3 regions of the Pseudomonas sp. MM211 genome follow, and region 2 is predicted to be linked to each of the others. Evidence: predicted binding sites of a transcription regulator. Region 2 holds the regulator's gene; each other region holds the start of a gene.

Region 1 (2,268 bases), 2.6 Mb from region 2:
TTCTGGTCGACGGCCGTAACCCGCTGGATCCGACCAACACTCAGCCGCTTTCGGCTGCCGTGAGCTTCGACGCTGCCGGTAAACTGCAGACTATCGATGCGACTGGCCTGAGCGCAGGGTTGTCGCTGAACCCCGACGGCACCATCAGCATGAACGGCTGGATTCCGGCGGCACCCACCAATGCCGAAGGCACCACCTGGGCCGCCAACGGCTCTGAAGCCAGTGCGGCGGTGAAGTTCGATTTCCGCGGTTCTTCGCAGTACAACAGCACGTTCTCGGTTGCCAAGGTCGTGCAGGACGGCTACAGCACAGGCGAGTTGGCGGGCCTGGAAATTGACGAGACCGGTGTTCTTTTCGCTCGCTATACCAATGGCCAAACTAAAGTTCAAGGGCAGCTAGTGCTGGCTAACTTCGCCAATATGCAGGGGCTTACACCGGTCGGCAAAACCGCCTGGGTTCAGTCGTCGGCATCTGGCGAGCCGGTCATTGGTACGCCGAAGAGCGGCACGCTGGGTACTTTGCAGTCTGGTGCGCTGGAAGACTCCAACGTCGAGTTGTCAGAGCAACTGGTCAACCTGATCGTTGCCCAGCGTAACTACCAGGCCAACGCCAAAACCATCGAGACCGAGAGCGCCATCACGCAGACGATCATCAACCTGCGTTGATGCATGCGTCAGGGAGTCGTTGCCGTTAGCGGCAACAATTCGCCAAGCGACAAATTACAGGCTCCTTCGGGAGCCTGTTTTTTTATATAAAACCATTAAAATCATGTGCTTGCGTATTTTTACTGAGAGTGGCACGTGAATTGCTTTTAAGCTCTTGTCAGAGTCGCGGGCGAGTTGCCCCACCTCGGAGGAAACATGGACAAGATGCTGTACGTCTCCATGACTGGTGCCCACAACAATACGTTGGCCCAGCGTGCCCACGCCAACAATCTGGCGAACATCTCCACGAGCGGTTTTCGCCGTGATTTCGAGCAAGCCCGCGCGATGCCGATTTTTGGCGAGACCCAGCCGTCGCGCGTATTCGCCATGAGCGAGCGGCCAGGCACCGATTTCACTCCGGGCTCCCTGCAGGAAACCGGCCGTGACCTGGATGTCGCGATTGGTGGCAAGGGCTGGCTGGCCGTGCAGGCACCTGATGGCACTGAAGCCTACGTGCGTACCGCAAGCCTGAACGTCGATGCCATGGGCATGCTGCGTACCGGCAATGGCATGCCGGTAATGGGCAACGCCGGGCCGATCGCCGTGCCGCCTGAGCAGAAGATCGAGATCGGCCAGGACGGCACCATCAGCATTCGCGCACTCGGGGAGGCTCCCAACGTGCTGGCTGAAGTCGATCGCTTGCGCCTGGTGAACCCCGATCTCAAGCAGATGCAGAAGGGCAGCGACGGGATGATCCGTTTCAACGGCCCGCAGCCGCCGGAAATGGACGCCACCGTGCAGATTACCTCGGGCTTTCTGGAGTCCAGCAACGTCAATGCGGTCGAGGAAATGACCTCGATCCTGGCGCTGTCCCGGCAGTTCGAGCTGTCGGTGAAAATGATGCGTACCGCAGAAGACAATGACACCGCCATGGCGCGTGTCTTGCAAATGACCTGATAACCATACGCGCGGCGCCATGAATCCGGCGCTCGAGGAGAAACGCCATGCTTCCTGCACTTTGGGTCGCCAAGACCGGCCTATCCGCTCAGGACATGAACCTGACGACCATTTCCAACAACCTGGCCAACGTCTCCACCACCGGCTTCAAGCGTGATCGCGCGGAGTTCGAGGATCTGCTGTACCAGGTTCGTCGCCAGCCCGGCGGCCAGTCCAGCCAGGACAGCCAACTGCCGTCCGGCCTGCAGCTCGGTACCGGTGTGCGCATCAACGGCACCCAGAAGATTTTTACCGCTGGCAGCCTGCAGACTACCGAGCAGCCGATGGACATGGCGATCAACGGCCGCGGCTTCTTCCAGGTATTGATGCCTGACGGCACGGTGTCCTACACCCGTGACGGCAGCTTTCACCTGAACTCGGATGGCCAGGTCGTGACCTCCCAGGGCTTTGCGCTGGAGCCAGCCATCGTGCTGCCACCGGAAGTGCGTACCTTCACCGTCGGTGAAGACGGTACCGCTTCGGTGACCACCACCGGCAACCCGCAGCCGCAGATCGTCGGCAACATTCAGATCACCGACTTCATCAACCCGGCGGGTCTGGAGGCGATCGGTAACAACCTGTTCCTGGAAACCGCCTCCAGTGGTGCACCTCTGGTGGGAACGCCCGG
Region 2 (2,268 bases):
ACTTCGCCTCCGGCGATATGCAAGGTAGCTTCGACTTTCTGCTTGAGCTTCTCGACCTCCAGGATGACCTGCACGTTGGTGATCTTGTCGAAGTGCCGCTCGAGACGTCCGAGCTTTTCTTCGATGTAGCTGCGTAGTGCGTCTGTCACATCCAGCTGGTGTCCACTGATGTTGACTTGCATACCGCTTCTCCTTGTTGCCGTGTGTGAGTGGCAGGCGTTGGGCCTGCCGCAGGAACACTGGGGCATATTGCTACAAGGGCACCTTACATCAGCCGTTTGCGTTCGCTCGAAGGCGCTATACCGAGCGATTCACGGTACTTGGCGACTGTGCGGCGCGCCACTTGAATGCCCTGTGCTTCCAGTAAACCAGCGATCTTGCTATCGCTCAATGGCTTTTTCGCATTTTCCGCAGCGACCAGTTTTTTGATGATCGCGCGAATCGCGGTGGAGGAACATTCGCCGCCTTCGGAGGTGCTGACGTGGCTGGAGAAGAAGTATTTCAGCTCGTAAATGCCACGCGGTGTATGCATGTATTTCTGGGTGGTGACTCGTGAGATGGTCGACTCGTGCATGCCTACTGCTTCCGCGATGTCATGCAGCACCAGCGGCTTCATGGCTTCGTCGCCGTAGTCGAGGAAGCCGCGCTGGTGCTCGACGATCTGCGTCGCGACCTTCATCAGGGTCTCGTTGCGGCTCTGCAGGCTCTTGATGAACCAGCGCGCTTCCTGCAACTGATTGCGCATGAAGGTGTTGTCGGCGCTGGAGTCGGCACGTTTCACGAAGCCTGCGTACTGTGCGTTGACGCGCAGGCGCGGCATGGCTTCCTGGTTGAGCTCTACCAGCCAGCGATCGTTGTGCTTGCGCACGATCACGTCAGGCACCACGTACTCGGGCTCGCTTGATTCGATCTGCGAGCCAGGGCGCGGGTTGAGGCTTTGAATCAGCTCGATGACCGGGCGCAGCTCGTCTTCCTTGAGCTTCATGCGGCGCATCAACTGGCTGTAGTCGCGGCTGCCGAGCAGGTCGAGATAATCGCCAGTGAGGCGCAGGGCCTCGCTCAACCAGGGCGTGTTGGCCGGCAGCTGGCGCAGTTGCAGTAGCAGGCATTCACGCAGGTCACGGGCGGCGATGCCGGACGGTTCGAACTGCTGGATGCGGTGCAGCACGGCTTCGACTTCATCGAGCTCGACATCGAGTTCTGGGTCGAAGGCGTCGGTGATTTCTTCGAGGGTTTCTTCGAGGTAGCCCTGACCGTTGATGCAGTCGATCAGGGTGACGGCGATCAGGCGATCCTTGTCGGACATCGGTGCCAGATTGAGCTGCCAGAGCATGTGGCTCTGCAGGCTTTCGCCAGCGGAGGTGCGAGTGGTGAAGTCCCATTCGTCATCATCATTGCTCGGCAGGCTGCTGGCGCTGGTCTGGTAGACGTCTTCCCAAGCGGTGTCGACCGGCAGCTCGCTGGGGATACGCTCGCCCCAATCGCCTTCTTCAAGGTTATCGACGGTCTGGGTGTTTTCCTGGAAAGTCGGCTCCTGAAATTTCTCTTCCTGGGCGGCCGCGGTGGGTGCACTTTCCGCGCCGTCGGCCATGGGATCCGAATTGTCGAAGTCGTCGCCTTCTTCCTGACGCTCGAGCATCGGGTTTGACTCCAGTGCCTCCTGGATCTCCTGTTGCAGATCCAGAGTCGACAGTTGGAGCAGGCGAATGGCTTGTTGCAGCTGCGGTGTCATCGTCAGCTGCTGGCCCATTTTCAGGACTAGCGATGGTTTCATTGCAGACCTTATCTGGCGTCTGTGCGCGATCCACGACAGGGCGCCAAAGCGCCACTAGGAAGCAAATTATATGCCTGAACCCGAGTGTTTTGCCTAGAGCCCGTTACCATTTCATTACGACCATGTCGTGGGGTAACAGGCTCTCAGGGGTACTCATCGGCGGGAAATCCGTTACAGGCGGAATTCGTGGCCCAGGTAAACTTCCTTAACCACCTGGTTGGCCAGGATCGCAGCGGAGTCACCCTCGGCGATCAGTTGGCCGTCGCTGACGATATAGGCGGTTTCGCAGATATCCAGGGTTTCGCGCACGTTGTGGTCGGTGATCAGCACGCCAATGCCTTTGGCCTTGAGGTGGTGAATGATTTGCTTGATGTCACCGACCGAGATCGGGTCGACGCCGGCGAAGGGCTCATCGAGAAGGATGAATTTCGGCGAAGTGGCGAGGGCGCGGGCGATCTCCACGCGGCGACGCTCACCACCCGAGAGGCTCATGC
Region 3 (2,268 bases), 340 kb from region 2:
CAGCCAGCTGAGCGGCGACATTGCGGGCCATCGAATAGCCCGGCGCGACCAGACCGAAGACCATGCCATTCCAGGACGCGCATTCGCCGATGGCAAAGATCGCCGGGTCGCTGGTGCGGCAGTCGTTGTCGACCACCACGCCACCGCGGGTCGCGATGTCGAGGCCAGCGGCACGGCCGAGGGCGTCCTGCGGACGAATACCGGCGGAAAACACGATCAGGTCGGTCTCAAGATACTCACATTTACCATCAGCGCCATCGCTGAATTTCATGCGGTAGGCATATTCCTCACCGATGACGATCTCCTGGGTGGCGCGCGACAGATGCACACCCACACCAAGGGCCTCGATGCGCGCCCGCAGTGCGTCGCCACCGTCGTTATCCAGCTGTACCGGCATCAGGCGCGGTGCGAACTCCACCACGTGGGCTTCCAGACCAAGTGACTTCAGCGCGTTGGCCGCCTCCAGACCGAGCAGGCCACCGCCGACCACCACACCACGGCGGGCTTTGGTCGCGGCAGCGCGGATACCGTCGAGGTCGTCCAGGGTGCGGTAGACCAGGCGCGAATTGCCCTCGGCGCCCGGAATCGGCGGTACGAACGGATAGGAACCGGTGGCCAGCACCAAACGGTCGTAGCCGCGACGGCCCTTGGTGGTGACGACTTCGCGGTTCTCGCGGTCGATTTCCAGCACCTGCTCGCCGAGGTGCAGGTGTACGCCGTTGCGGGCGTACAGATCAGGCTCGCCCAGGGCCAGGGCTTCGGCATCCTTGCCGGAGAAGTACTCGGACAGGTGCACACGGTCGTAGGCGCGCTGGCGTTCTTCGCCATACACGTGCACCTGATAGCGATGCAGGGCACCGCTGGCGATCAACTGCTCCACACAGTGGTGGCCGACCATGCCGTTGCCGATGACGATCAGGTTCTCGCGCTTGATCGATGTGACGATGGAATTCATAGCCTGCCCTCTGTCTGCTGCGGTATCACGGTTTTCTGCAACGCAAAAAAAAGACGCCTGGAGCTGTTGTCAGCTTCAGGCGTCTTTGCCTTGGATTCAGTTATGTAGTTTTGGGGGATGGCGGGCCACATTGCCCAGGCTCATCACCGCTGGCAGCCGAAGCGGCCAGGGTGCCTGCACGGTCAGGCAGGTCACAGGGAGTGAATAGCAGGTTGCATGCCAACGTTTCGAGAAACGCTGCAGCTCAGCAATGGCGGGGAATTCAGACAGGGATGAAGACAGCAGACAGTTAAAACAGACACTGACACAGCGAACCAAAATAGAGCATCACACCCTTTAACTCACCGTTTCAGGGCACGATCACACAGCAGGGCGGGCCGAGCGGCGATCCGCTTCAGCGGTAGGGTGGGCTTTAGCCCACCTCCACTAAACTCCGGCCACACTCAGCGCTCCCAGGGCGGAGGCGGCTCGCTGTCCTTGGGCTCATCCTCGGCGTTGAGCACGGCCTGGCGACGCGCTTCATCGGCCAGAGCGGCCTTGATCTCGCGCAGCACAGCGTCGACGTCAGCGTCGTCCTCGGGGTCATCGAATTCACCGGTCAACACACTATCGGGCGTCAGCTTGCCGTCTTCGTAGAGCGCCCACATTTCCTTGGCGTACTTGGTGAACTTGAGCTCCGGTGCGAACTGGCCGAAATAGGCGGCCATGTTGCCGACGTCACGTTCGAGCATCTTGAAGGCGTGGTTGTTACCCGCCGCATCCACCGCCTGGGGCAGATCGATGATCACCGGGCCTTCCGGGCCGAGCAGCACGTTGAACTCGGACAAGTCGCCATGCACCAGGCCGGCGCAGAGCATCTTGACGATTTCGTCGATCATGAACGCGTGGAATTCGCGGGCGTCTTCGGGGTGCAGGTCGACGTCGTTGAGGCGCGGCGCTACGCCACCCTCGCCGTCACCGACCAGCTCCATGAGCAGCACACCTTCGAGAAAGTCATAGGGCTTGGGCACCCGGACGCCGGCGCTGGCCAGGCGAAACAGGGCCGCCACCTCGGCGTTCTGCCAGGCGTCTTCCTGTCCCTTGCGACCATACTTGGAGCCTTTGGCCATAGCCCTTGCATCACGGCTGTTGCGTACCTTGCGCCCTTCCTGATACTCGGCGGCCTGGCGGAAACCACGCTTGTTGGCCTCTTTGTAGACCTTGGCGCAGCGCAGTTCGGTACCGCAACGCACCACATAGACCGCTGCTTCCTTACCGCTCATCAAAGGGCGTATCACCTCGTCCACCAGGCCGTCTTCGACCAGGGGCTCAAT

Evidence for each region. Region 2 encodes sigma-54, which starts transcription at its own class of promoters, with help from an activator protein. Its sites were predicted from a motif close to ANTGGCATNNANNTTGCTNT; they were not measured.
Region 1: the regulator sigma-54 is predicted to act here: its motif matches at 793-812, upstream of K5Q02_RS12455 (flagellar basal body rod protein FlgF).
Region 3: the regulator sigma-54 is predicted to act here: its motif matches at 1,160-1,179, upstream of nirB (nitrite reductase large subunit NirB).

What each region holds. Positions count from the first base shown of each region.
Region 1 is NZ_CP081942.1:2,713,527-2,715,794, forward strand. Features, by position in the region: gene K5Q02_RS12450 (flagellar hook protein FlgE) at 1-665, shown strand, start outside; gene K5Q02_RS12455 (flagellar basal body rod protein FlgF) at 861-1,601, shown strand; gene flgG (flagellar basal-body rod protein FlgG) at 1,649-2,268, shown strand, end outside.
Region 2 is NZ_CP081942.1:48,004-50,271, reverse strand. Features, by position in the region: gene hpf (ribosome hibernation-promoting factor, HPF/YfiA family) at 1-182, opposite strand, end outside; gene K5Q02_RS00240 (RNA polymerase factor sigma-54) at 266-1,774, opposite strand; gene lptB (LPS export ABC transporter ATP-binding protein) at 1,946-2,268, opposite strand, start outside.
Region 3 is NZ_CP081942.1:390,630-392,897, forward strand. Features, by position in the region: gene nirB (nitrite reductase large subunit NirB) at 1-955, opposite strand, end outside; gene K5Q02_RS01765 (PA4780 family RIO1-like protein kinase) at 1,399-2,268, opposite strand, start outside.